DNA from 2 places in the Pseudarthrobacter sp. BRE9 genome. Region 2 is predicted to be linked to the other one. Evidence: predicted binding sites of a transcription regulator. Region 2 holds the regulator's gene; the other holds the start of a gene.
The links. The regulator HrcA, encoded in region 2, represses chaperone genes, less so after heat shock. The targets are predictions, from matches to a motif close to TTNGCACTCGNNNNNNNCGAGTGCNAA.
Positions count from the first base shown of each region.

Region 1 (19,438 bases), on a different contig from region 2:
TGGTCTGCCTCCTCCCGCTCAAAGCACCCCCAGCAGGCCGCTGAGTTCATCAACTACCTCACCAACAGTCCGGAGGCGGGTGCCATCCTGATGACCGACAGGGGCGTCCCCACCAATTCGGAGATCGTTTCGAACATCGCCCCGCAGCTCAAGCCGACCGACACCACTGTGGTTGGATTCCTCAAGGACATAGCGCCGGACATCAAGGACGCACCGCCGGTCCCGCCAGTGGGTGCGGGCAGCGTCCAGAACGTCATCAAGCGGTACACGGATGAAGTGCTGTATGACCGGATGACCCCGCAGGCCGCGGCGGAAGCCTTCCAGAAGGAAGTCCAGGGAATGCTGGACTCGGCCCGGAAGTAGATCTCAAGGACACAAAAATGCGGCCCCCTCGAAGGAGGGGGCCGCATTTTGCGGTTGGCGGGACGGGTCCCGGCAGGAAGGCTTAGAAGCCGCCCATGCCTCCCATGCCGCCCATGTCGTCTCCGCCCGCGGGGGCGGCGTTCTTCTCCGGCTTGTCAGCCACCACAGCTTCGGTGGTGAGGAACAGGCCGGCGATGGAAGCCGCGTTCTGCAGGGCAGAGCGGGTTACCTTGACGGGATCGTTGACGCCGGCAGCCAGCAGGTCGACGTACTCGCCCGTTGCTGCGTTCAGGCCGTGGCCGGCAGGCAGGCCGCGGACCTTGTCGACAACCACGCCGGGCTCGAGGCCTGCGTTGAAGGCGATCTGCTTCAGCGGAGCGTCGATGGCAACGCGGACGATGTTGGCGCCCGTTGCTTCGTCGCCGGACAGCTGCAGGTTGGCGAATGCCTTGGCGCCGGCCTGGATGAGGGCCACGCCGCCACCGGCCACGATGCCTTCTTCAACTGCAGCCTTGGCGTTGCGGACGGCGTCTTCGATGCGGTGCTTGCGCTCCTTGAGCTCAACCTCGGTGGCGGCACCGGCCTTGATGACTGCAACGCCGCCGGCCAGCTTGGCCAGGCGTTCCTGCAGCTTCTCGCGGTCGTAGTCGGAGTCCGAGTTCTCGATCTCGGCGCGGATCTGGGAAACGCGGCCTGCGATCTGGTCGGCGTCGCCGGCACCTTCGACGATGGTGGTCTCGTCCTTGGTGACAACAACCTTGCGGGCCTGGCCCAGGAGCTCCAGGCCGGCGTTCTCCAGCTTGAGGCCAACCTCTTCGGAGATGACCTGGCCGCCGGTGAGGACGGCGATGTCGGCCAGCTGTGCCTTGCGGCGGTCACCGAAGCCCGGAGCCTTGACGGCAACGGACTTGAAGGTGCCACGGATCTTGTTGACGATCAGGGTGGCCAGGGCCTCGCCCTCGATGTCCTCGGCGATGATCAGCAGCGGCTTGTTGGACTGCATGACCTTTTCCAGGACAGCAACCAGTTCCTTGACGTTGGAGATCTTGGAGTTGACGATCAGGATGTACGGATCCTCGAGGACCGTTTCCTGGCGCTCGGCGTCGGTGACGAAGTAGGCGGAGATGTAGCCCTTGTCGAAGCGCATGCCTTCGGTGAGCTCAAGCTCCAGGCCGAAGGTGTTGGACTCCTCGACCGTGATGACGCCTTCCTTGCCCACCTTGTCCAGGGCTTCGGCGATGAGGGCACCAATTTCCTCGTCACCGGCGGAGATGGACGCCGTAGCGGCGATCTCTTCCTTGGTTTCGATTTCCTTGGCGGAGTTCAGCAGCTCGGCGGTGACGGCCTCAACGGCCTTCTCGATACCGCGCTTGAGGGACAGCGGGTCGGCGCCGGCAGCAACGTTGCGCAGGCCTTCCTTCACCAGGGCCTGGGCCAGGACGGTAGCCGTGGTGGTGCCGTCGCCGGCAACATCGTCCGTCTTCTTGGCAACTTCCTTGACCAGCTCGGCGCCGATCTTCTCGTAAGGATCGTCCAGCTCGATCTCCTTGGCGATGGACACACCATCGTTGGTGATCGTGGGGGCGCCCCACTTCTTTTCGAGGACGACGTTGCGTCCACGCGGGCCGAGGGTGACCTTAACGGCGTCGGCGAGGATATTCAGGCCCCGCTCAAGGCCGCGGCGTGCCTCTTCATCAAATGCAATGATCTTGGCCATAACGGCAGTAGTCCTTTCGGGACAGTCGTTAAGAATGAACCTTCGCTGCAGTGCCCGCGACGGACGATCCTTCGCCATCGGCCTCTGTATGCCTCCGGGTGCGGATCTCACTCCAGTTAGGTGTTTCTTTCGCTCCTCGACCGGTGCAGCGCGCCGCCGGCCGAAACCTGGCTTTGCTTTAGCAGTCGGTACGTCAGAGTGCTAACTCAATAATTAGCACTCCCCAGGTGAGAGTGCAAGCGAAAAGACGCGGCAAGGGCGGGTGGGGGCAGCGGCTTCGCCCAGGGCGATCAGCCGGAGTGCCCGGTCGTCTCGCGCCCGGTAGGACTGGGGTTATTGTCCGGGCCGTACGTGAAGACGGAGAAAACGGCGGTGGTGATGTCCCCATTGGTATCGAAGGCAACCGGGCCCGATTCGCCGTCGTAATCGATGCCCGGGCTGGCGGCAAGCCCGCCCAGGCATTCCCTGTAGGTCAGGCACCGGGCCGGGGGCGCTGCTGGTTCTGGCGTTCCACCCCCGTTGGATGCAGCCACCCTTGATGCAGTCCCGCCGGACACCGGGATCAGGTTGGCGGCTATGGAGCGTCCTGCGTCGTCCTGGGCCCTGGCCGCGGCCAGGGCAGCCAGCGTCACGGCGTCGTAGGTTTCCGCAGCATACGAAACGTCCTTCAGGGAAGGATCCACACCCAGCAGTTTTCCCTGGAAGGCGGCGCTGGGCAGCTGGCCGGGGACGACGGCGCGGGTACCGTCCAGGACCCGGGGGGCGAGCCCGGAGCCGTAGCGGGCAAAGGCGCCGTCGCTGAGGACGATTTTTGAACCGCTGAGGCCGGAATTGTTCAGCTCGGCCAATGCGCCCCGCGCACCTTCCCGGGCAACCAGGACGACGGCGTCCGGCTTGGCTTTGGCGGCGGAACGTGCGGCTTCTGCGGCGTCGCCGGGCTTGAAGCCGGCTCCGGGCAGGACCGTCAGGCCGGACTGCTGGGCAGCTGCCGTGACGGCAGCCGCCAGGTCCTTGCCGTAGGCGCCTTCCTGGTGCAGCACGACGATGGTGGCGGCCCCGGCGGCCTTGGCGAGTTTGGCCAGCACGGGTCCTTGTGCGACGTCGGATGCAGCGGTGCGGAAATAGTAGCCTCCGCCGGCGGTTCCGGAGAGGGCGGCAGCGGTGTTGGCCGGCGAGATGAGCGGTATGTGCGCGCGGGACAGGATGTCCACTGCCGCGGCCGCGTGGCTGGAATCGGTGGGTCCAATCACCACGTCCGCTTTGGCGGCCACCAGGTCGTTCGCCTGCCCCGCGGCTTCCCGGCCGGGATGCGCAGGAAGCAGCTCCACCGGCCGGCCTTTGTGTCCGCCGGCAGCGTTGATCTCCTGGATGGCCAGCTTGGTTGCGGCCAGCTGGGGTGCATTAAGGAAAGCACTGTCGCCGGTGTTGTCCAGGATCAGTCCCACGCGGAGGACACCGTCCCCGGACGCTTCCGCTGTGTCCACCCTGGCGTTGCCGCCGCCCGAACATGCGGTGACCGTGACGACGGCTGCCAGGGAGGCGGCCAGCGCCGCACGGACGCGGACAGTGGAACGGTAAAACGGCGTCACTGGGCGGGCCGGACGTTTTCTGCCTGCGGGCCCTTTTCGCCCTCCCCGACTTCCAATTGCACCCTCTGTCCCTCGTCGAGGCCGCGGTAGCCCTCTCCCTGGATCGCGGACCAGTGGACAAAAACGTCGTCGCCGGAGCCGTCAACGGTGATGAAGCCATAGCCCTTTTCAGCGTTGAACCATTTGACGGTTCCCAGTGCCATGATGAACAACTCTTTCCGTTGGGTGCCGGGTGGGACCGGACCGTCGGCGTAAAGCCCGGCCGGCCCTGGCTTGAAAATCACTCTAGCCAATCGCCGCCGGCGGGCGCTGGCAGCGGACTGTCCCGAGGCATGAACGTTATGGAGGCGTAACGGGAGCGGGTGCGGCTAGCGGTAGCCGGGGCCCAGCACCACCACGAGGGGCACCTGGAATTCGGTGCTGCTGACCACGGTGGGGATGTTGAGCAGCCCAGCAAGAGCCTGTGCGCTGGCCAGTTGCTGGGGACCGGAGTAGAAGATCACGGAGGATTTCTGCGGGGCGCCGGACCAGTTTCCTACCTGGCCCAGGCGCCAGCCATCAGCCTGGACGGTTCCGCCCACCCGGCTGGCCAGCCCTGCCGTGCCTGCGGCGTTGTAGACGGCAACTGTCTGGGTCCTGTCGACGACGGCCTGCTGGGTGGCAGATGCGCTCGCCTGGGGCTCGGGGTCGGTGCTGTGGGTTGGCCCGGACGAGGCAGACGGCGACGCCGCTACGGCAGGAGGCGCCGATGCCTGTGGAGCCGAGGGGGTGGTACCGGTTCCGGCCAGTGGGGCTGACTCCACGCTTGCCGAGGCCTGGCTCGCCGTGGCGTTGAACCCAAGCCTGGGAAGGATCAGGAAGGACACCAGCCCGATGGCCAGGGCCGCCATTCCTACCGCCAGGATGGGCCAGAGCCGCACCCGGGATGGGGCCGAGGCCGTCCGATGGACACCTTGTCGCGACGCGGCCTCCGGGACCTTGTCGAATTCATCGCGGGCGTATCTGGTCATGGTGGAAGGACATCCTTGTTGATTGCGGCTGTTGTCCCGGCCTGGGGCGTGTTAAGCGTCGGATCCCAGGCGCCGGGCAGTGCGCGCACGGTGGCGCGACGTACGTAGTCTACGCAATCTCTTCACCAGCATGGGATCGTGGGCCAGGGCATCCTCGCGGTCGATCAGCGCGTTGAGGAGCTGGTAGTAATGGGTGGCGGAGAGATCGAACAGGTCGCGGATGGCCTGTTCCTTGGCTCCTGCGTACTTCCACCACTGCCGTTCCAGGGCCAGCATCTGCTGTTCGCGCTCGGAAAGGGAGGAGTCTCGAAGGGTGAAATCCGCCAGGAGGGACTTCCGTGGATCCTGCTCCGGCAGGTGTTCCCGGGCCGGTTCCGCCACGGCACACTCCTTCGCTGGTTACAGTAAATGTCTTACCCCCATGCTACCGGCCGAATAACACCCGTGTCATTCGCGCCTCGGCCCGCAGTCTGGTGGTTCCGGCTGGCGGGCTCCGCAGGGTGCCTTCGAGGTGAGTGCTGCGAGGTGGGCGCCGGCAGGGAGGTGCCTGCAAGAATGGAACGATGTTTGAATCGGATGCGCTCTTCGAGCTGCAGCAGGACCCGGCAGACGGCACCAGCTTCGCTGACCTGGCTGACCTGCCCCTGGCAGCACTCATGGCGCCGGACTGGGCTGCGGCCCTGCAGGGCGTGGAGGGCAAGCTCCGGTCGGTCCTGTCCTTCCTGGCTGCCGAAGAGGCGGCCGGGCACCAACTCCTGCCGCCGCCGTCGAACGTCCTGCGCGCCTTCCGCCAGCCGCTCGCCGGCGTCAGGGTCCTCATTGTTGGGCAGGACCCCTACCCCACCCCGGGCCACGCTGTTGGGCTGTCCTTTTCCGTCGACCCGCGCACGCGCCCCCTCCCCCGCAGCCTGGTGAACATCTACCGCGAGCTCGAATCGGACCTGGGCATTCCGCCCCGCGCCCATGGCGACCTGTCGGCGTGGACCGAGCAGGGCGTGCTGCTCCTGAACCGCGTGCTCACGGTCAGGGCAGGGTCCGCAGGGTCCCACCGGGGCAAGGGCTGGGAGGAGATTACGACGGCGGCAGTCACCGCGCTGGCCGGCCGCCGGGCCGCGGATGGGTCCAGGATGCCCCTGGTGGCGGTGTTGTGGGGCAAGGAGGCTGAGGGGGTCCGGCCGCTCCTGGCCGGTGCCCCCGCCGTCTCCAGTGCGCACCCCAGCCCGCTGTCCGCTTCCCGCGGGTTCTTTGGCTCCAGGCCGTTCAGCCGCGTCAACCAACTGCTGCGCGAACAAGGTGCGCCGGCCGTAACCTGGGAACTCCCGCCGTCGGCCTAGCTTAGGCTTGCCTTATGAGCACCGTCCCTGCCGCCACCAGCGCCACGAAGAAGAGCCGTCCCCAGGTCAACCTGACCGTGCTGCGCAAGGAGCAGCTGTCCCCGCATATGGTCCGGATCGTGGCCGGCGGCGAGGGCTTCAGCGACTTCACCAACAGCGGCTTCGTGGACCGCTACGTGAAAATCGTCTTCCCGCAGCCCGGCGTGGACTATCCCTCCCCGCTGGACCTGTGGGCTGTCCGGGAAACCATGCCGCGCGACCAGTGGCCGTTCACCCGCACCTATACGCTGCGCTGGGTGGACCCGGAGGCGCGGGAGCTGGCGATCGACTTTGTGGTCCACGGCGACGAGGGCCTGGCGGGTCCCTGGGCGGCCGGGGCCCAGCCGGGCGAGACCCTCACGTTCACCGGTCCCGGCGGCGCCTACAACCCCAACCCCGAGGCGGACTGGTACCTGTTTGCCGGAGATGAAGCGGCGCTGCCGGCCATCGCCGCATGCATCGAGGCGCTGCCCGCGGACGCAACCGGGCTTGCCTTCCTGGAGGTGGATTCCGAGGCGGACATCCAGCCCATTTCCGCGCCCGCCGGTTTGAACATCACCTGGCTGGCCCGCAACGGCACCCCGGCGGGTTCCAGCGACCTGCTGGTCACGGCAGTGACGGAGGCCGAGTGGCCTGGCGGCACGGTGGACGTCTTTGCGCACGGCGAACGCGGCTACATGAAGGCCCTCCGCGAAGTCTTCTTCAAGCAGCGCGGCGTGGAGCGCCGGCAGGTATCCCTCTCCGGATATTGGGCGCAGGGGCGGGTGGAGGATGTGTTCCAGGCCGAGAAGAAGCTCCCCGTCGGACAGATCTAAGGCACTTGGGAACAGGTGCGCCAGGGCCCGGTTCCAGGTCGGTTCAGGGGCGCGGTTCAGCGGCGCCGGGCCCGGCGCCGCTCGTTGCTTGCCAGGCTGCGGGTCAGCGGACGGGCCAGCACGTCGCCCAGGACGATCCCGCCGGCGGTTCCCAGCACGATTGCCCCGGCGCTGAGCATTCCGCCGGCACCGGCAAGGATTTCGGACTCCTCAACGGTGAGGACATACATGGACCGGAATATGGTGAGGCCCGGCAGCAGGATCAGGGCTGCGGGGACTGCGACCACGAGCTGCGGCGCACCCATCCGCAGCGCCACCACCCTTGCCAGCAGGCCAATGACGACGGCGGCGATGGCGGGGGCGAAACGGTCTCCGATTCCCAGCAGGCCGCAGCCGAGCAGCACCAGGTAGCCTGCCACGCCGACGGCTGCCGTGGGCAGCAGGAGCTTCCAGGTGGTTTGTTCCGTGATGCCGATGGCCATCACGGCGGCGGCCACGAAGATGATGAGGACCCACAGATCGTAGGCGGGCGGGAAGGTCTGCGTGACGTCGATGCGCTGAAGCCCGGTCAGCTCCCCCACCACGAAGGCTACAGCGATCCCTGCCACGATGGCTCCGAACGTTAGCAGCGTGGACAGGAACCGTCCGGCCGCCGTCACCGGGAAGCCGTTGATGGCGTCCTGCACGGAGGACACCAGGCGGCCGGTGGGCAGGAGCAGCAGGATGCCGCCTACCACCACGATGGACGGCGAGGCGGTGAGCCCGAACTGCCAGAGCAGCAGCGCCAGCATGGTGACCACGAAGGAGCAGCTGGCGGTGATGAAGAAGTCCGGCACCCGCCAGCGTCCCAGCTGCCGGGCCAGCAGGCTGATGCCGATATTGGCAACGAACGCAACTGCCGAGGACACGGGGCCCCCACCCAGCACGCCGACGAACACGGCGGCGAAGATGCCGAACGCCGCCGTGACCATCCAGCGCGGGTACGGTTTGGGGCTGGTGATGGCCTCGTTGAGCCGGCGGATCGCTTCGTCACGGCCCACGCCGCCGGCCACGATGTCCGTGACCAGCTGGTGTACCTTTGCCAGACCGGCATAGTTGTTGGTCCAGGACCGCACCACGCGCAGCAAGGCGATAGGCGTCTGGTCCTTGGGCGCGTAGTTGATGCCCACGGACTGGTTGGTGATGTCCACTTCGATGTTCTTCAGCCCCAGGGCCGCGGTGACGGCGATGATGCTGGTCTCCACCTCCAGGGCGCCCGCACCATACCGGAACATGGTCTCGGCCAGGTGCAGGGCGAAGTCCAGGGTCTTCCGGGCCGAGGTGTCCACGCCGCCCACCTGGATGGTGGGGTTGGCGTACGGGCTGCCCGCCAGCCGGTCCACGATGCTCAGGGGCGCCGTTGGCGGGTTCTCGCCCTGCACCAGGCGGCGCAGCATCCTCTTCGCGGCAGCATCCTGCCGAAGCTGGGCAGAGGTCAGCGGTTCAGTCTTGGGCAGGCCGTCTGTCTTCGGCCTGTGCCCTGGCCGTGCGGGCCGGTCGGTCATGCCCGTTTCCTCCCTGTACGCGGTTTACGGACGGTCAGGCTGCACGCTTCAGCGGCAGCTTGCCCAGCAGCGTGCGGGCGGCCGCCGCCGAAGACCTGGCGAGCCGGTTGGCATGGAAGACGGCGGGCCGTACCGGCAGGACGAAGTCACCTACCAGCTGGACCACCTCCCCGCCGAATCCCTTCTTGAATTCGTAGCCGCCGTGGCCTTCCTCGTCCTGGCCGGAGATGCCGAAGGTTCCGTAGAAGTTGTACCTCGGGTATCCCTTATCGAGGGCGTGCAGCATCATCCCCCAGTACAGGGACGTGGCGCCGTTGAAGTAGATGTAATCCTGGACGGTGCCGCCGATAACGCACACCACCTCATCGCCGTAGCAGACGAAGTGGATGGCTGCCACGGTGGCGGTCCCTACGGAGTCGGGGAACCTTTCGATGTCCTTCAGGCTCCGCTCGTAGCTGTCCACCAGGTCCTGGACCACTTTGAGCCGGTTGGCTTTCTTCTTGCTGCCGGTTTCTTCAACCTCACGGCGGAGATCGGCTGCGGTGGCGGACTCTGTTGCCAGGCGCTCGGTGATGGATTTCCGGTAGGCCGGGATGTCGATCTTGGCCATCATCAGCTTGGTGAATTCCGCCGAGGTGATGCGGAGCAGGTGTTCGTAGTATTCGCGTTCGCGGTAGACGAATCCTTTTTCGTCACCGGCCCGGCTCAAGGCGCCATAGAAATCGTCCAGGGTTTCCAGGGTGGCCTGTTCCAGGAAGACGCCGTTCTTTTCCGCTTTGCGGATGGCTTTGCGGGTCCGGTAGCTGGTGCTCATGATCAGTTCCTCGGCGTCCTGGATGCCCACGAGGTTCTTGATGAACATCCAGTTGACGTTGACAAAGTTCATGTCCAGGCCCTGGTGCCGGAACCCCAGCCGTTCCAGGTCGGCCACCAGCGGCCGGTTGTCCTCGACGTCGGGGTGCTCGGCGCCGTCAGCGTCGCGTGCGATGTACCTGACGTTCGGCGAGATGCGCAGTTCAGCGGCCTTGCGGCCTGCCGCGTGTTTGCGGAGAAGTTCGACGACGGCACTCATCAATTCACGGTCCGTGTAGTCCATGAGGGGGCCCTTGGCGCATTCGCAGACTGTGTAGCCCAGGCGGGTTGTGGTGTAGTTGAGCTTTCCTGCCGCCACGAGTTCCCCGTCGCGCCGGACCCCGAAGAGTTCCACCTGCTGCCCGCGGGAGCGCTGGAAACGGGCAAAGTCGATGGACTGCAGGAAGCTGTTCTGCGGGTGCTTAAGGGCGAAGGCCTCAAATTCGGCGTCACTGAGGTTGGCGTACTCAAGCCCGGTAGCGGCGGAAACTGGATTCAAGGGATGACCTTCTTCTGGACTCTTCGCGGCCTGGTGGGCGCGCGCTGGACGGACGGTGTTCGGGGGCGGGCCGCACGGATGCGTACGGGGCCGGCGGGGTCGCGGCGGCTTTCGGGTGTCTCGGCGGCAGGTCAGTAGAACTGCTGGCCGGTCCGTGCGGTTTCGATGCGGCGGAAGACCTTTTCGCCGCCGTTGACCCAGAACCGGTGCCGCAGCGGGGACAGGACGTAGTCGTGGCAGCCCACGAAGTCGGTGACTGTCTTGGTGAAGCTGGTCTTGAACATGCCCATTCCGAAGAGGTTGTGGGTCTTGTCCTTAATCCTCGCAGCCGGCGGGGTTCCGCAGAAGTCGTACTCCGTGCAGCCGAGTTCCTGCATCCTCCGGATGGCGGCCCACTGCACCAGGTGCGAATCCCCGTACTGCTTGCGGTTCTGCGTGGAACCGCCGTCTTTGTAGGTTGCCTTGGCACCGTAGTTGATGACGAACGCGCCCACGCTGGGCTTTCCGTCCTCATAGGTGAAGAAGAAATTGCCCTGCCCGCGGTTGCAGAACTCGTCCCAGAACCGTGCGTAGTAGTCGTAGCTGCGCAGGGGCATGGATCCCTTGGCGTTGACCGTGTTGGCCATCAGGTCGTAAAGGGCGCGGTAGGTTTCAGGTCCCTGTTCCTTGCGGATCACCTGGCAGCCCTCGCGCTCGGCGCGCCGGATGGCGTTGCGGGCGCGCGAGGAGATGGCTTTGAACACTTCCTCCTCGGAGCCCGAGATGTCCAGCAGGGCGGTGGAGTCGTTGGACTGGATGTTGGGCGCCTTGACCAGGTTGGCCGCGCGCAATTCCTTTTGCGCTTCGTCGGAATCGATGATGTCCGGTTCCACTTTGATGGTGAAGACGTTCAGCTTCCGGCTGCGGACAAAGGACGCACAGGCTTCAAGGGCGCTTCCAAGGTCCGCTGCAGCCGCCAGGTCGGGGCCCTTGATCAGGTACCACAACCGTCCCAGGACGGGGAAGCTTCTCTCCAGCACCAGGTTGTAGCTGGCGCTTCCGTCGCTTTCCAGCACCAGGAACCGGACCTTCCAGCCGCTTCCGTTCTTGACCGATGCATAGGCCGCTGACTGCAGCATGTTGCCGCCGTTCGGGTTGGCCGTGACGTGCTTGTCCCAGTTTTCAATTTCCTCGGCGGTGGCAAAACGTGCGGTGAATTGTCGCAAGGGGGCCTTGTCCAATCGGGTCTGTGCGCGGTTTCTGTACTTCTGGATGCGTGCGGACATGCAGCCTCAAGTCTAAAGCCTGATGTGCTTCCGGCTTTTCCCCGCACGGTTGGACAGCTTGCCATCCGCCGTGCTGAGTGCCGGCTTGACGCCGCTGTTGGCGTTGAACAAGGGTTGAGCACATGAGGCCGGACGGGGAAGCGACCACAGCCCGCACGGGAAGCGGCAGGCAGCCCTACAGCCCCCGGATCCAGGTGGCCGCGCTCATCGGATTCCTGGTGGCGTCCCTGCTGGTGGCGGCACTGGGGGGCCTGGCTTCGGCAGCCAATGTCAGCGGCTGGTACGCCACCGCAGACAAGGCCCCCTGGTCCCCGCCCAACGGCGTATTTGGTCCCGTCTGGACCGTCCTCTATACGGCAATGGCCGTCGCCGCGTGGCTGGTATGGCGCAAGCGCACCACCGGGACACAGCGGGCGATGGCCGCTTACGGCATCCAGTTGGTCCTGAATCTTGCCTGGACCCCAACGTTCTTTGCCCTCTACCCCGCCCTCGGCACGCCAGCCCTGTGGCTGGGGCTGGTTTTCATCCTGGCCCTGATCGCCGCCGTGGCGGTGACGGTGCTGTATTTCGGTCCTGTCAGCCGCACGGCCGGGCTGCTCCTGCTCCCGTACGTGTCATGGCTGGTGTTCGCGGCCAGCCTTAACTGGTGGGCCGCAGCGCACAATTAGGTGCCGGGTACTACGCGGGCAATGCCGGCATGCGGGACAGGTTTGCTGCCGGTCAGCATTCGACGACGTTGACGGCGAGGCCGCCCCTGGCCGTTTCCTTGTATTTGGAGCTCATGTCCTTGCCGGTTTCGCGCATGGTGATGATGACTTCGTCGAGGGAGACGCGGTGGGTGCCGTCGCCCCAGAGGGCCATTTTCGCGGCGTTGATCGCTTTCGCGGCGGCGATGGCGTTCCGTTCGATGCAGGGGACCTGGACCAGCCCGCCGATCGGGTCGCAGGTCAGGCCCAGGTTGTGTTCCATCGCGATTTCGGCGGCGTTCTCCACCTGCGCCGGGGTCCCGCCCATCACCTCGGCCAGGCCCGCCGCGGCCATCGACGACGCGGAACCCACCTCGCCCTGGCAGCCCACCTCGGCCCCGGAGATGGAGGCTTGCTCCTTGTAGAGCACCCCGACGGCGCCGGCGGCGAGCAGGAACCTGACCACCACACCGTCCCGGTCCTCCTGGCTGGCCTGGTCCATGCCGGGGGCGAAGTGCAGGGCGTAGAACAGCACCGCCGGGATGATCCCCGCCGCTCCGTTGGTGGGTGCAGTGACCACCCGGCCGCCGGAGGCGTTCTCCTCATTGACCGCCAGCGCGACCAAGTTAACCCACTCCTGCCAATACTTCGGGTCATAGAAGTCCTCGTCCTGGCCCTCACCGTCCGGCCGTGAACTTTCCTTCTTCAACCGGTCATACCAGTCAGGGGCGCGGCGGCGGACCTTCAGTCCCCCGGGCAGCACCCCGTCACGCTTCAGGGACGTGGCCACGCAGTCCTCCATCACCGACCAGATATGCAGCAAACCCTCCCGGATCTGCTCCTCCGTACGGGACGCCTTCTCGTTGACGAGCATCACGTCACTGATGCCCAGACCGGTGCTCCGGCAGTGCTCCAGCAGTTCCGCCGCGGTGCGGAAGGGCAGCGGCAGTTCCTCCTTGGACGCGTCCAGTTCCTGCTGCGCGGCGTCTTCCTCGCCCTCGCGGACGATGAACCCGCCACCCACCGAGAAGAACGTCGCCGTATGCAAAACCTGGCCGCCGGCGTCGGACACCGTGAACGTCATCCCGTTCGTGTGCCGCGGCAGGACGGTCAGCGGCCGCAGCACCATGTCCTTCACCCCGTACGGCAACGGCACCGCACCAGCGAGGTTCAAGGTCCCGGTCTCAGCGATCGAAGCCAGCCGCTCCTCCACCTCGTCGGGCAGGATCAACTCCGGGTGAAACCCTTCCAACCCGAGCAGGACCGCGGTCATCGTCCCATGCCCATGCCCCGTCGCGGCCAACGACCCGTACAGGTCCACCCGCAACGACGCCACCCCAGCCAGCACCCCGGAAGCCTTGAGCTCCTCCGCAAAAACGGCAGCAGCCCGCATCGGCCCCACAGTATGCGACGACGAAGGCCCAATACCGATCGAAAACAGGTCAAAGACTCCAACAGCCATAACGGGTAGTCCTAACTAATACGGGTGGTTGGGGTGGAGCGGGCAGGACATCCTCTGCGTGCTCGGTCGCGAAGACGCCCGCTGCGCGGACGTGACGCTCCTTTAGACGCACGCTGCCGGATGCCCCCCCACTCCGGAGGCGGGTCACCTATGTGCCCAAACGAACAGGCCGACAACGATCGCGCAGGAGGGGCCGGCGGAGCCGGACTTTTCGAAAGCGTGCGTCAAAGCGACGAAGGAGCAGCACGCGTGAAAATGTCCGGTCCGCCGGCCCCGAAGGTGGCCACTGTCCCTCCGGGCGAAAGGTGACCACGGAGACGCACCCTACTTGACGCGCTTGTAGAACGGCAGCTCGACGACTTCGAACGGTTCGGCCTTGCCGCGGAGGTCGATGTCGAGGGCCGTGCCGGGTGCGGAGTATTCGACGTCGACGTAGGCCATGGCGATGGGGTAGCCCAGGGTGGGTGACGGCTGGCCGGAGGTGACTTCACCGACGGTGGTGCCGTCCTTAAGGACAGGGTAGTGCGCGCGGCCGGCGCGGCGGCCCTGGCCTTTGAGCCCCACGAGGCGGCGGCCGGAGGTGCTGCCGGCGCCGGCTTCCTTCCTGGCCGCCAGGGCGGCTTTGCCGACGAAGTCGCCTTCCTTGGAGAGTGCGACGACGGCGCCCAGGCCTGCGGCGAACGGGTCGCCCTGCAGCGACAGTTCGTTGCCGTACAAGGGCATCCCCGCTTCGAGGCGGAGGGAGTCGCGGGAGGCGAGACCTGCCGGTGTCAGTTCCCCGTCGTCGGCGATGGCGATCACAGCCTGCCAGAGGGCGGGCGCATCGTCGTTGTCCACGAAGATCTCAAACCCGTCCTCACCGGTATACCCGGTACGCGCAAGCAGCAGTTCCTTGCCGGCGCCACCCACCAGGAGCGGAACGCTGACGGCCGCGTAGTACTTCAGCTCCGTCACCAGGGTATGCTGCGCGGCCGGGACCAGGCGCAGCAGGAGTTCCTGGGCCTTGGGACCCTGGACAGCGATCAGCGAAGTGCGGGCTGAGGCGTCCTCCACCTCAACATCGAACCCCGACGCCCGCTCCTGCAGGGCTGCGGCGACCACGGTGGCGTTGCCCGCGTTGGGGACCACCAGGAAGACGTCGGTACCATCCTGCGCAGCGGGGCGGCGGTAGGTGATGAGGTCGTCGATGATGCCGCCGTCCTCATTGCAGATCAGCGAGTACTTGGCCTTGCCCACGGCCATCGCGGAGATCTTTCCTACCAGGGCGTAGTCCAGGAAGGCGGCGGCGTCGGGGCCGGTGACCCAGACTTCGCCCATGTGGGAGAGGTCGAACAGGCCGGCCGCGTTGCGCACAGCATGGTGTTCGGCAAGTTCAGAGCTGTACTTGAGCGGCATCTGCCAGCCGCCGAAGTCCGTGAAGGAAGCGCCGAGCTTTTTGTGCTCGTCGTAAAGCGCCGTGTATTTCTCGGTCATGGTGCCGGTCCTTAGTTTTCGAAGTCTTCCAGCGGCGGGCAGGAGCAGATCAGGTTCCGGTCGCCGGCGGCGCCGTCGATCCGGCCCACGGGCGGGAAGTACTTGTCCTGCTTGTGGTGGGCAGGGAACGCCGCCTGCTCGCGGGGGTAGGCGCGGTCCCAGTCAGAGCTGACGACGGCTGCCGCCGTGTGGGGTGCGCGGCGCAGCGGCGAGTCCGCCACGGCAAAGTCGCCGTTGGCCACCTGGTCAATTTCCTTTCGGATGCTGATCATGGCCTCGATGAAGCGGTCGATCTCGGCCAGGTCCTCGGACTCGGTGGGCTCCACCATCAACGTGCCCGCAACCGGGAACGACAGGGTGGGGGCGTGGAAGCCGAAGTCGATCAGCCGCTTCGCCACGTCCTCGGCGGTAACCCCGGTCTTGGCCGTCAGTTCCCGCAGGTCCAGGATGCACTCGTGCGCCACCAGCCCGCCCTCACCCGTGTAGAGGACCGGGAAATACTCGTTCAGCCGGGACGCGACGTAGTTCGCTGCCAGCAGCGCGGACTTGGTGGCCTCGGTCAGGCCCTCGCCGCCCATCAGCTTCACATACGCCCAGGAAATCGGCAGCACTCCGGCGGAGCCAAACCGGGATGCGGAAATCGCAACACCGTGCCCAGCCTCATGCGCAGCTTTATTCGCATCGCCCGGCATGAAGGGGGCCAGGTGGGCCTTGGCGGCAACGGGTCCGACGCCGGGTCCGCCGCCGCCGTGCGGGATGCAGAAGGTCTTGTGCAGGTTCAGGTGGGACACGTCGCCGCCGAAGTTGCCCGGCTGGGCCAGGCCCACGAGGGCGTTCAGGTTGGCGCCGTCGATGTAGACCTGGCCGCCGGCAGCATGAATGGCGTCGCAGACGTCGCGGACGTCGCCGTCGTAAACCCCGTGGGTGGAGGGGTAGGTGATCATGATGCAGGACAGGACGTCCTTGTGGGCTTCGATCTTGGCCGTCAGGTCGTCGTGGTCAATGGTGCCGTCAGACGCGGTGGCGACGACGACGACCTTCATGCCAGCGAGCACGGCCGAGGCGGCATTGGTGCCGTGCGCCGAGGCCGGGATCAGGCAGACGTTGCGCTGGGCCTCGCCGCGCGAGTGGTGGTAGCCGCGGATCGCCAGCAGCCCGGCGAGCTCGCCCTGGGAACCGGCGTTGGGCTGGATGGACACCTGGTCGTAGCCGGTGATCTCGGCAAGATCCGCCTCCAGCCCGGAAATCAGCTCCCGCCAGCCTTCGGTCTGGGAGTCCGGGGCGAAGGGGTGGATGGAGGCGAACCCGGGCCAGGAGATGGCTTCCATCTCTGCCGTGGCGTTCAGTTTCATGGTGCAGGAGCCCAGCGGGATCATGGTGCGGTCCAGCGCCAGGTCCCGGTCTGACAGTTTACGGATGTAGCGCAGCAGCTGGGTTTCGGAGCGGTGGGTGTTGAAGACCGGGTGCTGCAGGTAGTCGGAGGAACGCCCGACGGCGGCCTCCAGCCCAAAGCCCTGGTCCTCGCTTCGGCCTTCGGCAACCGGGGCGCCAAAGACGTCGGCAACTTCGGCGACGATGGCCGGCGTCGTGGTTTCATCGAGGGCGATGCCGACGGTGTCGGCGTCGACGCTGCGCAGGTTGATGCCCCGCGCCTCGGCGTCGGCGATGAAGCCGGCAGCCCGTCCGGGGACCCGGACGGTCAGGGTGTCGAAGAAGCTCTTGTGCAGGACCTCAACGCCGGCGGCGGCAAGGGAGGCCGCCAGGGTACGGGCGTGGCCATGGGCCGTTTCGGCGATCGCCTTCAGCCCGTCCGGGCCGTGGTACACCGCGTACATGGAGGCAACGATGGCCAGCAGGGCCTGGGCGGTGCAGATGTTGGAGGTGGCCTTCTCGCGGCGGATGTGCTGCTCGCGGGTCTGCAGCGCCAGACGGTAGGCGGGAACGCCGGCGTCGTCTTTCGACACGCCCACCAGGCGGCCGGGAAGCGAACGCTCCAGGCCCTTGCGCACAGCCATGTAGGCGGCGTGCGGGCCGCCGAAGAACAGCGGAACACCGAACCGCTGGGCGGAGCCGACGGCGATGTCCGCACCTTGCTCACCCGGCGGAGTGATGAGGGTCAGGGCCAGCAGGTCCGCGGCCACCGTGACCAGGGCACCGCGCTCCTTCGCCGCGGCGATCACGGCGGACTGGTCCCAGACCCGCCCGGAAACGCCGGGCTGCTGCAGCACGACACCGTTGATATCGCCCTCCGGAAGGCCCTTGGACAGGTCGGCGACCTCCACCTCGAAGCCGAGCGCCTCCGCGCGACCCTTGACAATGGCGATGGTCTGCGGGAGCACGTCGATGTCCAGCACGGTCTTGCCGTCGGCCGCCGGCTTGGTCTTGTTGGCGCGGCGCATCAGCAACACGGCCTCAGCCACGGCGGTTGCTTCATCGAGCAGCGACGCGTTGGCAATGGGCAGCCCCACGAGGTCCTGCACCATGGTCTGGAAGTTCAGCAGCGCCTCGAGCCGGCCCTGCGAAATTTCCGGCTGGTAAGGGGTGTAGGCGGTGTACCAGGCCGGCGACTCAAGGATGTTTCGTCGGATCACCGGCGGAGTCACGGTGTCGGAGTAGCCCTGGCCGATGAGCTGCACTGCCGTCTTGTTCTTCGCGGCAAGCTTCCGCAGTTCGGTGAGGACTTCAACCTCACTGAGGGCGTCCTGCAGGCGAAGGGCGGTTTCCTGGCGGATGACCTTGGGAACCGCGGTGTCAACCAGGGAATCGACCGAGTCGTAGCCTACGGCTTTGAGCATGACGTCGACGTCGGCCTGGCGGCGGGCGCCGATATGGCGGTCGACGAAGGTGGTGGAGGCTGGGGTAACCGACACGAAGGAACTCCATTTACTCAGGCGGCGCAGGGTACGCCACAGCTATTAGGGTTCCTCCCCGCTCTGTATTGGACCTGAGAGTTTCCGCGTTGCCTGCCTGGGCAGGACCCGCTTGCACCGTCGGTGAACACAACAGTCCTTACCGCCCCAAAGGAAGGTGGACTGCCTGCTGCTTTCCAGAGGCGCCTCGCCGCGGCGGTACAGGGGCCTGCGAGATTCCTGGGGAGGATTTGCTCCTACGGCGCCTGCCTGTACTTCGGCAGAACTCTCCCGCCGCAGATCAAAGGCTATTCATTTGTTGGATCGTGAAGGCCGGTGACAGCCCTGACAACTTTCTATTGTCCTACGCGGCAACCCCTCCCGGCAAATAGCCGGGGCTACCTCCGGAGCCGTTCCAAGGCCGCCAGGAGTTCCTCCACATCAGCGGCCGCTCCCCCTGCCGGTGCGGGGGCAACGGACAACATGGCATTGAAGTACAGCCCGTCCCCCATGTAGAGGACCGCCTTGGCCAGCCCGGGTCCAACATCGGCAGCAATCTCATCCAGCCAGCGCTGCTGGATGGCAGCAAACCGTCGCCGTGTCTCTTCATGGGCCACCTCCGCAAGCCTTGTGGCGGCCACGATGGCACGGTCCAGCGGCGTATCCGCCCACACGGAGGAACGGATGAAGTACGCTGCAGCGCCTTCAGCCGCCGCGGCCATCGCGTCAGCGTCTTCACGGGCCAGGCCCTCCAACCGGTCAAGCAGCACGGCTATGAGCGCTTCCTTGTTGGGAAAGTGGTACAGGAGGCCGCCTTTGGACACCCCGGCCTTGCGGGCCACGGCGTCGAGGGTGGCGGCCCGCTCCCCGACTTCGATCAGCAGGGACTCGAAGGCGTCTAGGACCGCATCACGGGCAACAGGCTTTCGGGGCATGCCTTCCATCATGCCCTCCATAAGGCTGAAAAACGGAAACACGAAGGTTTTCAAACTATACCGTCTGGACGGTATAGTTATCGCATGGCAATTTCCTTCAAAAGTTCCGCGCCCGCGCCGGCGGACAGCACCACCACACGCTCACAGTGGCGTGACTGGCTGGCGTTGGGGCTGCTGATGTTTCCCGTCCTGCTGGTGGCGGTGGATAACACCGCACTGACGTTCGCGCTGCCGGCCATCGCCCGGGCCCTGCAGCCCAGCGGCGTGCAGCTTCTGTGGATCGTTGACACCTATCCCCTGGTGCTGGCCGGGCTGCTGGTATCAATGGGAAGCCTTGGCGACCGGATTGGGCGGCGGAGGCTGCTGATCCTTGGCAGCATCGGCTTTGCCGGGCTCTCCGTTGCCACCGCCTTTGCCCCCGCACCGGAGTGGCTCATCGCCGGCCGTGCCGCCCTGGGATTCTTCGGTGCCATGCTGATGCCTTCCACGCTGTCACTGATCCGCAACATCTTCCCGGAGCCCAACCGCCGGAGGCTGGCCGTCGCCATCTGGGCTGCCGGATTCTCCGGCGGCGCGGCGCTGGGGCCGATCTTCGGCGGATGGCTGGTGCAGCACTTCTGGTGGGGCGCCATATTCCTGGTGGCAGTCCCGCTCATGCTCCCCCTGTTGGTGTTTGGACCGGCCTTCATTCCGGAATCGAAGGATCCGGCGCCCGGCAAGGTGGACATCCCCAGCATCCTGCTCTCCATGCTGGTCATGGTGCCCGTTGTCTACGGGATCAAGGCGGTTGCCACCGAAGGTCCTGGGGCTGCCGGCCTGGGCACCATCGCCTTTGGCCTGGCGATGGGAGTGGTGTTCGTGCAGCGGCAGCAGCGGCTGAAGCACCCCCTGCTGGACATGTCCCTCTTCCGGAACAGGGTCTTCAGCATGGCCATCAGCGCCAACATCCTTGCCCTGTTCTCCTTCAACGGGTTCATCCTGTTCCTCGCCCAGCACCTCCAGCTCC
Region 1 covers NZ_JAUZUY010000009.1:164,018-183,455, forward strand. The annotation lists gene Q9R31_RS16260 (sugar ABC transporter substrate-binding protein) at 1-363, shown strand, start outside; gene groL (chaperonin GroEL) at 446-2,080, opposite strand; gene Q9R31_RS16270 (ABC transporter substrate-binding protein) at 2,371-3,669, opposite strand; gene Q9R31_RS16275 (cold-shock protein) at 3,666-3,872, opposite strand; gene Q9R31_RS16280 (LytR C-terminal domain-containing protein) at 4,038-4,679, opposite strand; gene Q9R31_RS16285 (DUF3263 domain-containing protein) at 4,731-5,060, opposite strand; gene Q9R31_RS16290 (uracil-DNA glycosylase) at 5,243-6,013, shown strand; gene Q9R31_RS16295 (siderophore-interacting protein) at 6,028-6,867, shown strand; gene Q9R31_RS16300 (threonine/serine exporter family protein) at 6,924-8,411, opposite strand; gene Q9R31_RS16305 (peptidoglycan bridge formation glycyltransferase FemA/FemB family protein) at 8,446-9,762, opposite strand; gene Q9R31_RS16310 (peptidoglycan bridge formation glycyltransferase FemA/FemB family protein) at 9,894-11,027, opposite strand; gene Q9R31_RS16315 (TspO/MBR family protein) at 11,150-11,695, shown strand; gene Q9R31_RS16320 (L-serine ammonia-lyase) at 11,748-13,175, opposite strand; gene gcvT (glycine cleavage system aminomethyltransferase GcvT) at 13,500-14,648, opposite strand; gene gcvP (aminomethyl-transferring glycine dehydrogenase) at 14,660-17,518, opposite strand; glycine riboswitch at 17,705-17,801, opposite strand; gene Q9R31_RS16335 (TetR/AcrR family transcriptional regulator) at 17,896-18,432, opposite strand; gene Q9R31_RS16340 (MFS transporter) at 18,517-19,438, shown strand, end outside.
Region 1: groL (chaperonin GroEL) is a predicted target of HrcA. The motif match lies at 2,259-2,285, and genes of this name have one in related genera.

Region 2 (9,277 bases):
AGCCGGTGCCGCACGACGTCGGCGGCGTCCAGGACGGAGAAGTTCACGTCGTCGATACCCTGCAGGATTTCCTCCACGATCCGCAGTCCGGAACGCGTCCCGAAGGGCAGGTCCACCTGGGTGATGTCACCGGTGACCACCATCTTGGACCCGAAACCGAGCCGGGTGAGGAACATCTTCATCTGTTCCGGCGTGGTGTTCTGCGCCTCGTCCAGGATGATGAACGCGTCGTTAAGGGTCCGGCCGCGCATGTAGGCAAGGGGCGCCACTTCGATGGTGCCGGCCGCCATGAGACGCGGAATGGATTCGGGGTCCATCATGTCGTGCAGCGCGTCATAGAGCGGCCGGAGATAGGGATCGATCTTGTCGCTGAGCGTACCGGGGAGGAAACCAAGCCGCTCCCCCGCCTCAACCGCGGGGCGGGTGAGGATGATCCGGCTGACCTCTTTTTGCTGCAGCGCCTGGACCGCCTTCGCCATGGCGAGGTAGGTCTTGCCGGTGCCGGCGGGACCGATGCCGAAGATCACCGTGTTGGCGTCAATGGCGTCAACGTAGTTCTTCTGGTTCAGAGTTTTGGGCCGGATGGTCCGGCCGCGGCTGGAGAGGATGTCGTGGGTGAGCACATCCACGGGATTCTGCAGTGACTGGGTGCGCAGGAGGGACACCAGCTGCTGCAGCACCGCAGGCGTGATGACGGTGCCGCGGGCCACGAGGCCGCGGACCTCCTGGAGGAGCCGCATGATCCGGGGAACGTCACCGGAGGGGCCGCTGATGGACAGTTCATTGCCGCGGGCATGGAAGTTGACGTCCGGGAACTGGTCTTCGATGAACCGCAGCGCCTCATCATGGCTGCCGAGTGATTGAACCATCTGGTCGGAGTTCTCGAAGAGGACTACTTCGGTCCGGGTGCCGGGCAGGGTGTGCGGGAATTCCCCCGGACTTCCTTCGCCTGTGTTGAGCCGGCGCTTACCATTCGCTGATTCAGTCATGGTGCTGGCCCGCAGGCCCGTGGTCCCCTCGAAGATCGACATCACTTGTTTGCATTGGCTGATGCCGGCGCCCCTTGGACGGTGCTCCTTGCCCCAGCGATCCCTTTATCTTACGCCAGCGCGGGGCCGGGCCGGATACCGGGCCGCCACGGAACAGTGGCAAGGAGCCTTCCGGAGGGTGCCCGGGGCGGCCTTAGGTATCAACTTCATATCGGCCTCATATCGTTCCCGTTGCAGTTGCGCCGGAGGAGGCAAAGAGCGGCTGGGAGGCCGCGCCGCTGTGCAATGCTGGAAATCCAGCATCTGCTGGAGCATCAGGCCGCCAGGGGGATCGGCCCGCCACGCCAGGAAAGGACAAGGGCAGGACAGTGCCGGAAACCTCTGTGCCCGAAAGGGCAGGACGACCTATGGGCCGCCTGGGCCCCGCCGTCCTGGCAGGACTCCTGGTTCTGGTTCCGGGCCTGGCCGGTTGCACGGCCGAGGGCGGTCCCTCGCCCACCGGCACGATTGCCTCGGTTCCGGCCACGGGCGGCACCATGCCGGACACGCTCTCCACCAGCGCCCCGCTGGAAACCACGCAGTCCTCGAGCAAGGCGCCGGTTTACTGGATCGGCCGCAGCGGCGGGAATGTGTTCCTTTACCGGGAATTCCGCGACGTCCCGGAGCAGGAGAACCCGGTCACCCGCGCCCTGCGCGCCATGATGTCGGAGAAACCGCTGGACCCTGACTTCTTTACGCCCTGGCAGAACCCGGACAAACTTGCCACCTCGATCTCCGGCAAGGACGTCATCACGGTGGACGTCTCGGCCGATGCCTTCAACAGCAATCTGGACGCAGACATGGCTGCCCGCGCCATCCAGCAGCTGATCTATACGGCAACGGCTGCCGCCGCAAGTTCGGGTTTGATCGACACCGGCCAGCAGGTCCGGGTCCGGATCCTCGTGGACGGGCACACTGACTACGTCGCCTTTGGCTCAGTCCAGTTGGGCGCGCTGATGACCCGTGCTGCCGGACTGGTGGCGCCGGTCTGGATCATCGATCCCCAGGAGGGCGTCGAGATGCCCGGCGGCAGCGTGAAGATCACGGGCCGCAGCACATCCCCGGGGGCGAAGATCCGCTGGCAGATCCTGCAGGCCCCGGACAACGGCAGCAAAGCACCTTTCCTGGCAGGTGAAACCACAGCGGCCGCCGAACAGGGGCAGGCCGGCGTCTTTACGCTGGCTCTCAACCTTCCGCCGGGCGACTACGTGCTGCGGATGGCCCAGGCCGGTTCCGGCGGAGAACCTGACCGGAACGAGGACACAAGGTCCTTTAAGGTCAGGTAGCGGCCCAGCGGCCAAGGACGTCGCTGGCAAGCACGACGGCGGCCGGCCCGGCCGTGGAGGACCGCAGGACGTGGTGCCCCAGGAGGGCGGTCACGGCGCCCTGGCCGCAGAGTTTCGTAACTTCGCGAGGACTGATGCCGCCCTCCGGTCCGACGATCAGCAGGATTTCACGGGGCCCGGCGCCCGCAGCAGCCTGCCACCGCTCAAGGACCGTGCGCAGCGGGCGCACCGCGTCCTCGTGGAGGATGACGGCCAGGTCGGCAGCCTCCACGGCAGCGGAAAGCCCCGCCGTTTCGACGGCGGCCCGCACCTCGGGAATCCAGGCGCGGCGCGCCTGTTTGGCGGCTGCCGCAACGGACGACTCCCATTTGGCGTGCGCCCGGGCCGCCCGGTCACCCTTCCAGCGCACAATGGACCGTTCGGACTGCCAGGGTATGACGGCGTCGACACCCAGCTCGGTGGCCGTCTCAATGGCCAGCTCGTCGCGGTCCCCCTTGGCCAGGGCCTGTACCAGCACCAGCCGGACGGCCGGCCTGTCTTCGAAACTCAGGCTCCCGCACTCCACCTCGAGTTCCGAGGCGGCAGCGGCTACCACCTTTCCGGTCATCCGGGTGCCGGCGCCGTCGACAATGTCCACCGCCTCGCCGGGAGACAGCCGCTTGACAGTAACGGCGTGCCGCGCCTCCGCGCCTCCGAGGACAATGACTTCACCGGCAGCCATGCCATCCAGCGAACCGGCGGGAGTGAAGAAGACGGGGTTGCTCACCGCTACAGGTTACCGAGCCGGTCCCGGAGCTTGGCGAACATGCCGCCGCTGGCAGCGAGCTTGCCTTCGGTGATCTGTTCACCACGGAGCTTGGCGAGTTGGCGCAGCAGGTCCTCCTGCGCGGGGTCGAGCTTGGCGGGAGTGTCCACCTGAAGATGGACCTTCAGGTCGCCGCGGCCGTATCCCCGAAGGTGCGTGACGCCCAGGCCGCGCAGGGTGATGATTTCCCCCGACTGGGTTCCGGGCTTGACGTCGATCTCCTGGGTGCCGTCGAAGGTTTCCAGGCTGACGTCCGTACCCAGGGCAGCGGCCGTCATGGGAATGTGCAGGGTGGCGTGCAGGTCATCGCCTTCGCGCACGTAGGTGGCGTCATTGTTGACGCGGATTTCCACGTACAGGTCACCGGCCGGACCGCCCGCGGGACCCGCTTCGCCCTGTCCGGAGAGCTGGATCCGGGTTCCGGTGGCGACGCCGGCGGGAACCTTGATGGTCAGTGACCGGCGGCTGCGGATACGGCCCTGGCCGCTGCACTCGTTGCAGGGGTCCTTGATGACCGTGCCGAAACCTTCGCAGGTGCCGCAGGGGGCCGCCGTCATGACCTGGCCGAGGATGGAGCGGACGGCCCGCTGGACCTGGCCGCTGCCGCCGCAGATGTCGCAGCGTTCGGGATGGGTGCCGGGCCGGCAGCAGGATCCGTCACAGGTGGGGCAGACCACGGCGGTGTCCACTTCGAGTTTCTTGTTCACGCCGAATACCGCGTCCCGGAGGTCGATCCGCACGCTGATGAGTGCATCCTGTCCCCGCCGGACACGCGAGGCCGGGCCGGATGTGCCGCCTGCGCCGAAGAAGGTGTCGAAGATGTCCTGGAATGCGAACCCCTGCCCGGCGTAGCCCGCTCCGCCGAAGCCGTTGTCCGTGCCGTTCTCATTGCCCGTGGTGTCGTAGATCCGGCGCTTCTGGGGGTCGGAAAGCACCTCGTAGGCGTGGGTTACTGCCTTGAACCGTTCTGACGCCTCCGGACCGGGGTTTACGTCAGGGTGAAGGGTGCGGGCCAGCTTCCGGTAGGCCTTTTTGATTTCTTCGCCCGTAGCTTCGGGTGAGACTCCAAGGACGTCATAGTGGCTGCTCAAAGTTCGTATCTCTTCCTTGTTGTACTGCGTTCAGTGGGGCGGCCCGGCTCTTGCTTCCCTGCCGGAACAGGCTCCGGCGGTGAAGAGTCAGGGCCCCAAAATCCTGGAAAGGTAGCGCGCCACTGCCCTGACGGCGGCCATGGTGGTGGGATAGTCCATCCGGGTGGGCCCGAGGATCCCTACTTTCGCGGCGCTGTCCGGACCGTAACCGGTGGCCACTACGGAGGCCTCGGCAAGGCCGTCGTAGGGGTTCTCCCGTCCGATGCTGACAGCGACGCCACGGTGGTCCTGGGCCATTTCGCTCAACAGCCTCAGCATCACCACCTGCTCCTCGAGCGCCTCGAGCACCGGGCCGATGCTGAGCGGGAAGTCCACGTTGGATCTGGCCAGGTTGGCAGTCCCTGCCATCACCATCCGGTCTTCACGGCTGTTTTGCGCAAGGCCCTCCAGCCCGAGCGCCAGCGCGTGTGCGGCCTGCCGCTGCGGGTGGGGGGTTGAAGCGACGACGGCGGGCAGCGCCCTGGCCAGTTGGCTCAGCGGTGTTCCGCCCAGTGCGCCAAGGAACCGGGTGCGAAGTTCAGCCAGCGCGTCGTCGCCAAGGTCCTGCCCGACATCGATCACCCGCTGCTCCACCTTGCCGCTGTTGGCGATCAGGACCACGAGGACCTTGCGGGGGGCAAGCAGGACGAATTCGATGTGGCGGACAAGTGCCCTGCTCAAATGCGGATATTGGACCACGGCAACCTGGTTGGTCAGTTGCGACAGCAGCCGGACGGTGCGTTCCAGCACGTCGTCGAGGTCGTCCGCGCCTTCGAGCAGGGACTGGATGGCGCGGCGCTCGGCGGCCGAGAGCGGCTTGACAGCCGAGATCTGGTCGACAAAGAGCCGGTAGCCCTTGTCGGTGGGAATCCGGCCGGCGCTGGTATGCGGCGCGGTGATCAGACCCTCGTCCTCCAGGGCGGCCATGTCGTTGCGGATGGTGGCGCTGGAGACGCCAAGATGATGCCGCTCCACCAACGCCTTGGACCCAACCGGCTCGCGGGAGTGGACGTAGTCCTCCACGATGGCCCGCAATACTTCCAGCTTGCGTGGCTCGCTCACTCTCCACCTCCATCCATGGTTCGGGGCGCATGCCCCTCCCGATGCAACCCAGGGTTAGCACTCGACATGCCTAAGTGCTAACAGTCTATTATGCCTCGGCCCGTTGTTAGCATTGGTACCGCCCCGGGCGGAATTCCGGGGCTGAGGAGCTAGCGCTAGGCGGATCGAATCCATGGACTACCAGAACTGGGGCCCACGCGGCATATCGGCTCCCGCGCGGACGGAACTGCCTGAAATCCCTGTCGAGCGCGGCATGGTGCTTGAGGAAGTGCAGTCCGGCTGGGTGGGGGCCGTCACACGCGTGGAGAAATCCGGCGGAATGCATGTGGTGGCGCTGGAGGACCGCAGGGGGAAGTCCCGTTCCTTCCGTCTTGGATTCGGCTTCCTCCTCGAGGGCCAGCCCATCCGGCTGATGCCCCCGGCGCCACGGCAAGCCACTGCCGGTCCGGCAGCGGGCAGGACGGCCTCTGGCTCGGTACGGGTGGCCGGACAGCGCGCCCAGGTGGCCAAAGCCAGCCGGATCTGGGTGGAAGGAAAGCACGACGCCGAACTGGTGGAAAAAGTCTGGGGAGACGACCTCCGGGTGGAAGGCATCGTCGTCGAGCCCCTGCACGGCATTGACGACCTCGCAGCGGCCGTCACGGACTTCAGGCCCGGGCCCGGCCGGCGGCTCGGCGTCCTGGTGGACCATCTGGTTCCGGATTCCAAGGAGTCCCGCATCGCAGACGCCGTCATGGCCTCCCCGGGTGCCGCCGGCAACGTCCTGATCGTTGGACACCCCTACGTGGACGTCTGGCAGGCGATCCGGCCCGCTGTCCTTGGCATCGACAAATGGCCTGCCGTACCCCGGGGGCAGGACTGGAAGACCGGGATCCTGAAGGCTTTCGGCTGGCCCCACGCAACCAAGGAAGACATCGGCCTGGGGTGGCAGAAACTGCTGGGCGCGGTCCGAACGTACGCGGACCTCGAGCCGTCGCTGCTGGGCAGGGTTGAGGAGGTCATCGATTTCCTGACCGTGCCCTGAAGGGCGGGGATGCGGCCCGGACCCAGTATTCTTGGTAGTGCGGTTCCTTATCTTTGAGGCACTGCACCATTTTTCCAGGCACTGCATGCGCCGGAATTCGTACTCAGCACCACTTGCACCTTCGAAGGAACAGACTGTGGCAGAAAACGCACGTGATCACAGGGACGGCCAGGGCCGTTCCGAGTACCATGGCGTCCCCGCCAACGCCCTGCCGCTGACGGCCAGCGAAGACCGGCAGTGGGCAACGCTCGCGCACTTTGGCGGGATCCTGGGCTGCATCCCCTCGCTGCTGATCTATTTGATCTTCCGTGACCGCGGGCCGTTCACGGCACAGGAATCCAAGGAAGCGCTGAATTTCAGCCTGCCGCCCACCATTGCCGCGGTGCTGGCCAACATCCTGGTGTTCATCCCCTACGTGGGCAACATTTTCGCGGTTATTGCCACACTGATCTGGGTGGCGCTCACGTGCTTCTCCGTGGCAGCGGGGATCCACGTCAACCGCGGCCAGCCGCACCGCTACCAGTACAACCTGCGCTGGATTAAGTAATCAGTCCGGCAGGATGCGGCGGACCACTGCATCCGCCAGGAGCCTGCCCTTGAGGGTAAGGACCAGGCGTCCGCCGAACGCGGCAGCAGGATCCACCAGGCCGGCGGCGATCAGACCGGCCACCTCGTGCCGTCCCCCGGCGCTGAGCGTTGAGACATCCAGGCCCGTCTGCAGCCGCGCTTCCAGCATGACCCGCTCCAGGTTCCTGGTTTCCGCGTCAAGGGTTTCCCTGCCGGCGGCGGGCGAAAGCCCCTGGGACAGCCGGTTCGCGTAGGCGGACGGGTGCTTGACGTTCCACCAGCGGACGCCGCCCATGTGGGAGTGCGCGCCGGGGCCGATGCCCCACCAGTCGTCACCCCGCCAGTAGGCGAGGTTGTGGCGGCAGGCCTGTTCCGGGGTCCGGGCCCAGTTGCTGACCTCGTACCAGCCGAGTCCGGCTTCGGTGATCAGCTGGTCGGCGAGCTCGTACTTGTCCGCGTGGTCGTCGTCGTCGATCCCCGGAACTTCGCCTCGGCGCATCTGCGCGGCCAGCTTGGTGCCGTCCTCGACGATCAGGGCGTAGGCACTGATGTGGTCCGGCTCGTAGGAGAGCGCGGTCTCCAGGGAGTGGCGCCAGTCGGCCAGCGACTCCCCCGGCGTCCCGTAGATCAGGTCCAGGCTGACAGCGAGTCCTGCCTCGCGCGCCCACTGCACCACCTGCGGCACCCGGCTCGGGGTATGGGTGCGGTCCAGGACCTTGAGGACGTGCGGAACCGCTGACTGCATACCGAAGGAGACCCTGGTGAAGCCGGCCTCCTTGAGGACGGCAAGGGATTCGGGCGTGACGGAATCCGGGTTGGCCTCGGTGGTGACCTCAGCACCATCCTCAATGCCCCACTGGTCGACGGCAGCCCGAAGGATCATGGCGAGATCATCCGCGGGCAGCAGCGTGGGCGTGCCGCCGCCGAAAAATACGGTGCCGAGCTTCCGGTCCGGCAGCCCGGAACGAGCCAGCACGGTAGCCGCCAGCGCCACTTCGGACACCGCGGTCTGCGCGTACGCGTCCTGGGACGCTCCACCGCCCAGTTCCGTGGCAGTGTAGGTGTTGAAGTCGCAGTAGCCGCAGCGCACCGCACAGAACGGAATGTGGACGTACAGGCCGAATGCCCGGGCCGCCGCACCGTCCGCTGCCTGGGGAGGCAGCAGACCGTCCGACGGCGCCGGGTCGCCGAGGGGAAGTACGCTGGGCATCAGCGGGTCCCCCGCTGGGCGGTGGTCACTTCTTCTTGGCCTTGTCCTTCGATTCGTCGGTGGTGAGGGCGGCGATGAACGCTTCCTGCGGCACCTCCACCGTACCCACCATCTTCATGCGCTTCTTGCCTTCTTTTTGCTTCTCCAGCAGCTTGCGCTTACGCGAGATGTCACCGCCGTAGCATTTCGCCAACACATCCTTGCGGATGGCCCGGATGCTTTCGCGGGCGATGATCCTGGAACCGATGGCTGCCTGGATGGGCACCTCGAACTGCTGCCGCGGGATGAGTTCGCGGAGCTTGCCCGTCATCATCACGCCGTAGGCGTACGCCTTGTCCCTGTGCGTGATGGCGCTGAAGGCATCCACCTGTTCACCCTGGAGCATGATGTCGACCTTCACCAGGTCAGCGACCTGCTCACCGTCAGCCTTCCAGTCCAGGGAGCCGTAGCCCCGGGTCTTCGACTTCAGGATGTCGAAGAAGTCGAACACGATCTCCGCAAGCGGCAGGCGGTAGCGGATTTCCACCCGGTCCTCCGAGAGGTAGTCCATGCCGCCCAGCACGCCGCGGCGTGCCTGGCACAGTTCCATGATGGCGCCGACGAATTCGTTGGGAGCCAGGATGGTGGCGGACACCATGGGTTCGCGGACCTCGGCGATCTTGCCGGTGGGGTACTCGCTGGGGTTGGTCACCCGGACAACCTTCTTGTCCTCCAGGGTTACCTCGTACTCCACGTTCGGTGCGGTGGAAATGAGGTCAAGGTTGTATTCGCGCTCCAGGCGTTCGCGGGTGATCTCAAGGTGCAGGAGTCCCAGGAAGCCCACCCGGAAGCCGAAGCCCAGGGCAGCCGAAGTCTCGGGTTCGTAGACGAGCGCGGCGTCATTGAGCATGAGCTTTTCGAGGGCGTCGCGGAGAACAGGGTAGTCGGCCCCATCGAGCGGATAAAGGCCGGAGAACACCATGGGTTTGGCGTCGGCGTAGCCCGGAAGCGACTGGGCGGCAGGTTTGGCCAGGTTGGTGACAGTGTCGCCCACCTTGGACTGGCGCACGTCCTTCACACCGGTAATGAGGTAACCCACTTCGCCGACCCCAAGCCCCTTGGAGAGCGTGGGTTCCGGGGAGCTGACACCGATTTCCAGAAGCTCATGCGAGGCCCTGGTGGACAT
Region 2 covers NZ_JAUZUY010000002.1:400,694-409,970, forward strand. The annotation lists gene Q9R31_RS06740 (PhoH family protein) at 1-989, opposite strand, end outside; gene Q9R31_RS06745 (GerMN domain-containing protein) at 1,397-2,314, shown strand; gene Q9R31_RS06750 (16S rRNA (uracil(1498)-N(3))-methyltransferase) at 2,307-3,080, opposite strand; gene dnaJ (molecular chaperone DnaJ) at 3,083-4,210, opposite strand; gene hrcA (heat-inducible transcriptional repressor HrcA) at 4,298-5,311, opposite strand; gene Q9R31_RS06765 (DUF3097 domain-containing protein) at 5,484-6,335, shown strand; gene Q9R31_RS06770 (DUF4870 domain-containing protein) at 6,472-6,882, shown strand; gene hemW (radical SAM family heme chaperone HemW) at 6,883-8,112, opposite strand; gene lepA (translation elongation factor 4) at 8,138-9,277, opposite strand, start outside.